Linked DNA regions of Luteipulveratus mongoliensis. The protein of the gene in region 1 binds, or shares a complex with, the protein of each later gene. Links are inferred from orthologs where the notes say so. Each region holds a gene or a part of one and is shown in the gene's direction. Other genes may lie near its edges.

Region 1 (4,639 bases):
TCGATGTCGAAGTGGCGGACGGCCGCCTCGCGCGGGCGGCGGTCTCGGGTGACTTCTTCCTCGAGCCGGACGAAGCGCTCGAGGACATCAACGCCGCCCTGATCGGGATGCCCGTGGAGTCGACGGTCGCCCAGCTCGCCTCCGCCATCGACGGCGCTCTCGACGACAGCGTCTCCATGATCGGCTTCTCCGCCGAAGCAGTCGGTGTTGCCGTACGCCGAGCGCTCGGTCGGGCGACCGGCTGGGTCGATCACACCTTCGATGTGATCCCGGCGGTCACGATGGCCCCCGTCATGCACGTCGCGCTCGACGAGGTCATCGCTCAGGAAGTGGCGGCAGGGACCCGACCGCCGACGCTGCGGTTCTGGGACTGGGACTCTCCGCTGGTCGTCATCGGCTCGTTCCAGTCGTACAAGAACGAGATCGACCCCGCCGGTGCGGCGCGGCACGACATCGGGGTCGTCCGGAGGATCTCCGGCGGCGGCGCGATGTTCATGGAGCCGGGCAACTGCATCACTTATTCGCTGGTGGTCCCCAGCTCGATGGTCGAGGGGCTGAGCTTCGAGCGCTCCTACCAGTTCCTCGACGAGTGGGTCATCAGCGCGTTGGCCGAGGTGGGCGTACAGGCGCACTTCGTGCCGCTCAACGACATTGCCTCCGACAAGGGCAAGATCGCCGGCGCGGCGCAGAAGCGGTTCGCCTCCGGCGCGGTCCTGCACCACGTGACCATGGCGTACGACATCGACGCCGACAAGATGCTCGAGGTGCTGCGCATCGGCCGCGAGAAGATGTCCGACAAGGGCACGAAGTCGGCCAACAAGCGGGTCGACCCGATGCGCTCCCAGACCGGCCTCACGCGTGAGGCGATCATGGAGTCGTTCCTGGAGACCTTCCGCGGTCTGTACGCCACCCAGGACTCCGCGTACACCGCCGCTGAGCTGGATGAGGCTCAGGCGCTGGTGGAGGAGAAGTTCGGCACGGAGGCGTGGACTCACCGCGTCCCCTGAGGGCCGGCGTGACCGCGCGGGAAGCACCGTGTCGGTCGCGACGTTTACGGTGACACCATGCGCCCCACGACTGACCTGCAACGCAGGGTGGCTCCGTTCGAAGTCGTCTCCGACTTCGAACCCAGCGGTGACCAGCCGACCGCGATCGCGGACCTGACGCGTCGGGTCAAGGCAGGTGAGCAGGACGTGGTCCTGCTGGGCGCCACCGGCACCGGCAAGTCGGCGACGACGGCCTGGCTGATCGAGCAGGTGCAGCGGCCGACCCTCGTCATGGCGCCCAACAAGACGCTCGCTGCCCAGCTGGCGAATGAGTTCCGCGAGCTGCTGCCCAACAACGCGGTCGAGTACTTCGTCTCTTACTACGACTACTACCAGCCCGAGGCATACGTCCCGCAGACCGACACCTACATCGAGAAGGACTCCTCGATCAACGACGAGGTGGAGCGGCTGCGGCACAGCGCCACCAACTCGCTGCTCACCCGGCGCGACGCGATCGTGGTCGCGTCCGTGTCGTGCATCTACGGCCTGGGCACGCCGCAGGAGTATGTCGACCGGATGGTCCAGCTCAAGGTCGGCCAGCGGCTCGACCGGGACGACCTGCTGCGCCGGTTCGTCCAGATGCAGTACACCCGCAACGACCTCGCCTTCACCCGAGGCACTTTCCGAGCCCGCGGCGACACGGTCGAGATCATCCCGGTCTACGAAGAGCTGGCGATCCGGATCGAGTTCTTCGGCGACGAGATCGAGCGCATCTACACGTTGCACCCGGTCAGCGGCGAGGTGGTTCGTGAGGAGCAGGAGATGTACGTCTTCCCCGCCTCCCACTACGTCGCCGGCCCCCAGCGCATGGAGCGCGCGATCGGCGGAATCGAGGCCGAGCTCGAGCAGCAGCTCGCAACCTTCGAGCGCCAGGGCAAGCTGCTGGAGGCTCAGCGGCTGCGCATGCGCACGACCTATGACATCGAGATGATGCGCCAGATCGGGTCCTGCTCCGGTATCGAGAACTACAGCCGGCACATCGACGGCCGCGGTCCCGGGACCGCGCCGAACTGCCTGATCGACTACTTCCCCGAGGACTTCCTGCTCGTCATCGATGAGTCGCACCAGACCGTGCCGCAGATCGGCGCGATGTACGAGGGCGACATGTCACGCAAGCGGACCCTGGTGGACCACGGGTTCCGACTGCCGTCGGCGATGGACAACCGCCCGCTGAAGTGGGAGGAGTTCCTCGAGCGGATCGGGCAGACCGTCTATCTGTCCGCGACGCCGGGCGACTACGAGCTTGCCAAGAGCGACGGCTTCGTCGAGCAGGTGATCCGGCCGACCGGACTGATCGATCCCGAGGTCGTGCTCAAGCCGACCAAGGGTCAGATCGACGACCTGCTGCACGAGATCCGCGAGCGGGCTCAGCGCGACGAGCGTGTCCTGGTCACCACGCTGACCAAGAAGATGGCCGAGGACCTCACCGACTACCTGCTGGAGAAGGACGTCCGGGTGCGCTACCTGCACTCCGAGGTGGACACCTTGCGCCGAGTGGAGCTGCTGCGTGAGCTGCGGCTCGGCGAGTTCGACGTGCTGGTCGGCATCAACCTGCTGCGTGAGGGCCTCGACCTGCCAGAGGTGTCGCTCGTGTCCATCCTGGATGCCGACAAGGAAGGCTTCCTGCGTTCGGCCAGGTCGCTGATCCAGACCATTGGTCGTGCGGCCCGCAACGTCTCCGGGCAGGTCCACATGTACGCCGACAAGATCACGCCCTCGATGCAGGAAGCGATCGAGGAGACGCAACGGCGGCGCGAGAAGCAGCTGAAGTACAACGCCGACAGGGGCGTCGACCCGCAGCCGCTGCGCAAGAAGATCGCGGACATCACCGACATGCTGCAGCGTGAGGACGCCGACACGGACGCACTCATGGGCTCCGGCAGGTCACAGTCGCGCGGCAAGGGGCGCGGCCGTGGGGGACCGGGTCAGGTCCAGGCCGACGCCGGCGTCGCCTCGGGCCGGCTGGACAACATGCCGGCGAGTGACCTGGCCAACCTCATCCAGGAGCTGACCACTCAGATGCACCAGGCTGCCTCGGACCTGCACTTCGAGCTGGCCGCCCGACTGCGTGATGAGCTCGGTGACCTCAAGAAAGAGCTGCGGCAGATGCAGGACGCCACGCGATAGCTCCCCGACATAGCGGCTCCGCGCGCCATCTCCCTGCTTGTGCATACATGTTCATGATGAGTTCGCCCATCTTGTGGCCGCCGGCGGTTCGCTGCGAATAGGGTCAGGCGCACGATCAGTCCGTGCTGCTCGTCCTCCTTCTCAGAGCGAACAGCTGCCGCGACTGGCGCCGATGTCTAGACAAGATCGGAGCCTCCCATGGCTGCCAAGCCCTCTCGTCGTGCCGTCCTTGGTGGAGCGATCGGCGCCACTGCCCTCGCCGCGCTGCCACCGAGTGTCCAGCGGGCGCTCGCCGCTCCGCCTCGTCCAGGGACGCTGTCCGACATCGAGCACGTGGTCATCTTCATGCAGGAGAACCGCGCCTTCGACCACTACTTCGGCACGGCGCCCGGAGTTCGCGGGTTCGGCGATCGGACCGCGGTGCGGGGGATCAATGGGCAGCCGGTCTTCCGCCAGCCGGACCCGACCCGCGCTGAGGGCTTCTTGGCGCCGTTCTCGATGAATGCGGCTCACACCAACGCCTACCGGCAGGGCGCTCCGGACTTCAGCTACACCACCTCGATGGGCGCTTGGGCTCGGGGTGTCGCGGACGGCTATGTCACCCGGCGCGGGGGAGGCTGGCTCGGCCAGGGCTTCTACGAGCCCGCGGACATGCCGTTCTATGCCGCGTTGGCGTCCGTATTCACCGTCGGGGATGCCTACTACTGCTCGATGCAGACCAGCACGAACCCCAACCGGGAACACTTCATGACCGGCACGAGCGGTGCGACGGTGCGTGACCTAGCGGTCTTCGACAACACGGAGATCCCCGCTGGCTACGAGTGGAAGACGTACGCCGAGCGGCTCGAGCAGGCCGGGGTGAGCTGGAAGACTTATCAGGCGTTGGACAACTTCGATGACAACGCACTGGCCTGGTTCAAAGCCTTCCACGATGCGAAGCCCGGGTCCTCGCTGTACGAGCGCGGCATGCGGATGGCCGGCGACAGCAGCCAGCAGGGTGACCCGTTCGCGATGGGTGACGCGCTGGTCGCGGAGTTCGCCGCCGACGTCAAGGCCGACAAGCTGCCTCAGGTTTCCTGGCTCGTCGCACCTGCGGCACTGTCCGAGCACGCGGACTACGCGCCGCCGAACGGCGAGCATCTGACCGCCCAGCTGCTGAGCGCGCTTGCTGACAACCCGGCTGTCTGGGCGAAGACGGCGTTCATCCTCAACTATGACGAGCACGGCGGGTTCTTCGATCACGTCCTGCCTCCGGTGCCGCCGCTGGGCAACGGACGCGGCAAGAGCAGTGTCAGCACCGATGGCGAGCTGGTCGTTCGCGTCACGTCTGCTGAAGGCGGCACCGCTCACCGGGTCGTCAATCAGGCCGGCCAGTACCGCGTGCGCGCAGCCGACGGGAGTCTGTCCTGGTCGAGCTCTCTGCCGGCGGGGGAGACGCTGGTGTCAGGCCCGCACCCCCTCGGGCT
Region 2 (4,781 bases), 1.0 Mb from region 1 along the record:
GGCTGCAGCGGCCGCACCGTCGCCGCTCTATCCCGTCTATCAACAGCTGTGGGGCTTCTCGTCCCTGACGCTGACCCTGATCTTCGCGGTCTACGTCTTCGCTCTCCTCGCCGCTCTGCTCACCGTCGGCTCGGTGTCGGACCACGTCGGCCGTCGGCCGGTGGTCATCGGCGCTTTGCTCCTTCTGGCGGTGAGCATGGCGCTGTTCATCGTCGCCGACGGCGTCAGCGGTCTGCTCGTCGCTCGTGTCGTCCAAGGCCTGGCCACGGGCGCGGCGACCGGCACGCTCAGCGCGATGATCGTCGACTTCCAGCCCTCTCAGCGCACCGGATCAACGGTCGCGAGCAGCGCGCCGACGCTCGGCCTGGCTGCAGGAGCAGTGCTCGCCGGTGCTCTGGTGCAGTACGCGTTCGCCCCCCGATACCTCGTGTACTGGGTGCTCCTCGTGCTCGATGTCGCCCTCGCGGCGGCCGTGTGGTTCCTCCCGGAGGCGACGGGCGAGCGGCGACTCTCTTGGCGGGCCGTCGCCGCATCGTTGAGGCCGAGCGCCGGCGTGCCACGTCCGCTGCGATCACTCTTCTTCTCCCAGGTTCCCGCACTCGCCTCCACCTGGGCGCTCGCGGGGCTGTACCTCTCGCTCGGCCCGTCCGTCGTCGGACACGAGCTGCACGTCGACAACCATCTGCTCGCCGGTGTCGTCCTTGCGGCCATGTTCGGTTCCGGTGCGGTCGGGTCCGCGTCCATGAACGCGCTCCCGGAGGCCGCGCGCAGGCCGACCGGCTACCTCACCCTTGGCGCCGGCGTCGTGCTCAGCGTGATCGGTGCCTTCGACGGGTCGCTGGTGGTCTACCTGGTGGCCTCCGCCATTGCCGGGTTCGGCTTCGGCGCGACGTTCCAGAACGCGATGGGCGCTATTGCCGTGGCGACCCCGCCGGCCGAGCGCGGGCAGGTGTTCGCGACGACGTTCGTGGTCAGCTACACCGCGTTCAGCGTGCCGGCCCTCGTCGCCGGTCTCGCGGTGCAGGAGTACGGCCTGCGGGACACGTTGCTGGGGTACGCCGTGCTGGAGATCGCGCTGGTCGTCACCGCCTCAGGTGGGGACCGGGCGCGCCGCCGGGCCGAGTCGGGTGAGCTGGACGAGGCCCGCGCGCAGGAAGCCGGCTGAGCGGTCGCCGCCGATGCGGTCCGGAGTCGGTCGGTGTCGGGCCCGAACCGTAGGCTGGTGCGCAATATGAGCAGCCTGTTCGATGACCTTCCCCTGCCCGGACTCAGCCCTGCCCAGGCAGCGCCAACCGCAGACCTACTGAGCCCTTCGAGCGACTCTTCTCCTCCGATCGGCGTCGCAGGCTCCGCCGAGTCGGCATCGTCGAGTCGTGACCGCCATCGGCGCGGCGAGGTCGATGAGCGAGGTGTGCCCACCTGGGCGAGTCTGGGCCACGGTCCAGACGGGGGAGACCCGGCCGGCCGACGTACTCACCCGGATGCCGAGCAGCTGCTCGAGGGCCTCAACGACCAGCAGCGAGAGGCCGTGATCCACCACGGCTCGCCCCTGCTGATCGTCGCGGGAGCGGGCTCGGGCAAGACCCGGGTGCTCGCGCATCGCATCGCTTATCTGCTGGCCGAGCGTGGCGCCCAGCCCGGTCAGATCCTGGCGATCACGTTCACCAACAAGGCGGCCGCCGAGATGCGTGAGCGCGTCGCCGACCTGGTCGGGGGAGCGGCCAAGGCGATGTGGGTCTCGACCTTCCACTCGGCGTGCGTGCGGATCTTGCGCCGCGAGGCCAGCAAGATCGGCATGAAGCCGACCTTCTCGATCTACGACGCCGCCGACAGCCAACGGCTGATGGCGATGGTGATGCGTGATCTCGACCTGGACCCCAAGCGCTACCCGGCGCGATCGTTCAGCCACCAGGTCAGCAACCTCAAGAACGAGCTGATCGACGAGGAGTCCTACGCCGCGCAGGTGACGGAGGGCAGTCACCAGGAGCGCACGCTGGCCGAGGCGTACTCCGGCTACCAGCGGCGGCTGCGGCAGGCCAACGCGATGGACTTCGATGACCTGATCATGACGACGGTCAACATCTTGCAGGCCTTCCCCGATGTGTCCGAGCACTACCGACGGCGCTTCCGGCACGTGATGGTCGATGAGTATCAGGACACCAACCACGCCCAGTACCAGCTGGTGAAGGAGCTCGTCGGCCACCAGGTTGAGGATGCCGCGCTGGGCACGGTGCCGCCGGCCGAGCTGTGTGTCGTGGGTGACGCGGACCAGTCGATCTACGCCTTCCGTGGCGCGACCATCCGCAACATCGTGGAGTTCGAGAAGGACTACCCCGACGCACGCACCATCCTGCTCGAGCAGAACTACCGCTCGACCCAGACGATCCTGCAGGCCGCCAACGCGGTCATCGACAAGAACCCCGACCGACGCAAGAAGAACCTCTGGACCGACTCCGGTGACGGCGCCTCGATCGTGGGCTATGTCGCCGATTCCGAGCACGACGAAGCAGCGTTCATCGCTCGCCAGATCGACCAGCTCGGCGACGACCACGGCGTCAAGCCCAAGGACGTCGCCGTCTTCTATCGCACCAACGCGCAGTCGCGTGCGATCGAGGAGGTGTTCGTCCGAGTTGGCTTGCCCTACAAGGTTGTTGGCGGCACCCGGTTCTACGAGCGGCGCGAGGTCAAGGACGCGTTGGCGTACCTGCGGGTCGTGTCCAACCCGGCCGACACGGTCAATCTCCGACGCATCCTCAACGTGCCCAAGCGCGGCATCGGTGACCGGGCCGAGGCCTGTGTGTCCGCGCTCGCGGAGCGTGAGCGCATCCCGTTCATCGCGGCTCTCGGTCAGCCCGAGGACGCGCCCGGCATCGCCACCCGATCGGTCACCGCGATCCGTGGGTTCACCACCCTGCTGGAGGGGCTGCGTGAGACGCGCGAAGCCGGTGCCGGCCCCGGCGACCTGCTGGAGGCGATCCTGGACCGCTCGGGCTACCTCGCGGAGCTGCGCGCCAGCCATGACCCGCAGGACGAGACCCGCATCGAGAACCTCGCCGAGCTGGTCGCCGTGGCACGAGAGTTCGACGAGGCTTACCCGGACGGCTCGCTCGAGGACTTCCTCGAGCAGGTCTCGCTGGTCGCTGATGCCGATGAGATCCCCGACGAAGAGGGTCGGGACGCCGCTGAGGAGGCCGGCGTCATCACGATGATGACGCTGCACACCGCCAAGGGTCTGGAGTTCCCGGTCGTCTTCCTGACCGGCATGGAGGACGGCACGTTCCCGCACCTGCGTGCGCTGGGCGACCCTGCTGAGCTCGAGGAGGAGCGGCGCCTGGCCTACGTCGGCATCACCCGCGCGCGGGAGCGGCTGCACCTGTCCCGGGCGCAGGTGCGCTCGGCGTGGGGCGCGCCGCAGTACAACCCGCCGTCACGCTTCCTGGACGAGATCCCGAAGCACCTCATCAGCTGGGAGCGGGTGGCCGCGACGGGCTCGCCGGGCTCATCGACTCCTGCGGTCGCGCGCCTGGCCAGTCGTCCGGGCGTACGCAGCCCGGGCAACCGGCCGGTCATCTCGCTGAGCTCCGGCGACAAGGTCACGCACGACAGCTTCGGGCTCGGCACGGTGGTGCGCGTGGAGGGCCAGGGCGACCGGGCGATGGCGCACATCGACTTCGGTGGCGACACGGGCGTCAAGCGGCTGCTGCTGCGCTACGCGCCGGTGGTCAAGCTGTGACGCTCTGACCTCATACGTCCCAAAAGTGTGTCGTGATATCGCGACACACTTCGGCGGGTGCGTCGTCTCTACAGGTGGGAGCAGCGTTACCGGCTCGATGGTGACGCTCATGGTCTCCCGGGTCAGGGCGCTGTGGCCGCGATCTGACCCGGGATGACCGCCCGAGAGCGCTGCGACAAGCCGACCTGATCGATCCAGGACGGCTCGCAGAGGTACGACCAAGGCCGCCTCCCCCAAAGGGAGAGACGGCCTTGGTGAAAAGCGGGTGGATCAGATCAGGCCGTGAGCACGCAACCAGGGTGCCGGGTTGGTGGGCTCGCCGTTGATGTGGATCTCCAGGTGCAGGTGCGGGCCCGTGGAGTTGCCGGTGTTGCCGGAGAATCCGAGGCGCTCCCCCGAGGCCAAGTGATCTCCGACGGACACGGTCGCGCGCGACATGTGGGCGTAGACAGCCTCCACGCCGTTGTCGAAGCGGATCTGGACCCGCAGGCCCATACCGCCGTAGAAGCCGACCGCCACGACCTGCGCGTCGTTCATCGCGCGCAGCGGCGTGCCGACCGGCGTCGCGAAGTCGTTGCCGAGGTGCATCCGGCCCCAGCGGTAGCCATAGCCCGACGTGTAGGTGCCGCCGATGAGCGGACGGACCCAGCCGCCGCCGACGGAGCTCTCAGGAGCGTCGTCCGTGGGCGCGTCGGTCTTGGCCGTAGCCGCGACCTTGGGCTCGGGTGTGTTGTAGCTCGACATCGTGCTGTCGGAGGCGGAGATCACTCCGAGTGCGGCCTTGCGGGCGGCGGCGTCCTTGGCGGTCTGCGCCCGGCCTGCGGCTGCAGCGCGCGACTTCGCCTTGGCGGCGGCGCTGGCGCGAGCCTTGGCCACGGCGGAGCGCGACGCGGCCGACGAGCGGGAGGCGGTCTGAGCGCCGTCCCGGGTCCACTGCGTGGTGTCCATCGCGCCGGCGGCCTGGTGGCTCGTCTTGGCCTCGGGAACCGAATCGGTAGCGAACGCCGTCCCAGCCGCGGCCACGGTCAGTGAGGCTGCCGCGAGGGCC

The links. The genes of interacting proteins can lie anywhere in the genome.
Region 2: the proteins of uvrB (region 1) and pcrA are in contact, whole or in part, in a crystal structure (PDB 7EGT), measured with the Thermus thermophilus proteins. The link is inferred for Luteipulveratus mongoliensis from one-to-one orthologs. Residues at the interface, in WP_096411307.1 of Thermus thermophilus: Glu23, Leu25, Arg26, Asp27, Gly28, Glu29, Arg30, Phe31, Arg55, Glu326, Asp327, Phe328, Glu379, Ser382, Gln383, His398, Gly400, Arg401; in WP_096412145.1 of Thermus thermophilus: His654, Arg656, Phe657, Gln666, Asp668, Glu669, Lys680, Arg681, Leu682, Ser683, Lys685, Tyr686, Ala687.

Annotation. Positions count from the first base shown.
Region 1 is NZ_CP011112.1:3,024,801-3,029,439, forward strand. The notes cover bases 666-3,618. They hold uvrB (excinuclease ABC subunit UvrB), read left to right. Parts: upstream 666-1,064; coding sequence 1,065-3,173; downstream 3,174-3,618. Other genes in these bases: lplAB (lipoate-protein ligase LplAB), read left to right, coding at 666-1,007; VV02_RS14395 (phosphocholine-specific phospholipase C), read left to right, coding at 3,372-3,618. Outside these bases: more of lplAB, read left to right, coding at 1-665; more of VV02_RS14395, read left to right, coding at 3,619-4,639. UniProt on the Escherichia coli protein: The UvrABC repair system catalyzes the recognition and processing of DNA lesions. A damage recognition complex composed of 2 UvrA and 2 UvrB subunits scans DNA for abnormalities.
Region 2 is NZ_CP011112.1:2,020,616-2,025,396, forward strand. What follows is about bases 888-3,982. They hold pcrA (DNA helicase PcrA), read left to right. Parts: upstream 888-1,231; coding sequence 1,232-3,733; downstream 3,734-3,982. Other genes in these bases: VV02_RS09670 (MFS transporter), read left to right, coding at 888-1,165. Also shown: more of VV02_RS09670, read left to right, coding at 1-887; VV02_RS09680 (M23 family metallopeptidase), read right to left, coding at 4,004-4,781. UniProt on the Escherichia coli protein: A helicase with DNA-dependent ATPase activity. Unwinds DNA duplexes with 3'-5' polarity. Translocates on single-stranded DNA with 3'-5' polarity. Initiates unwinding more efficiently from a nicked substrate than double-stranded DNA.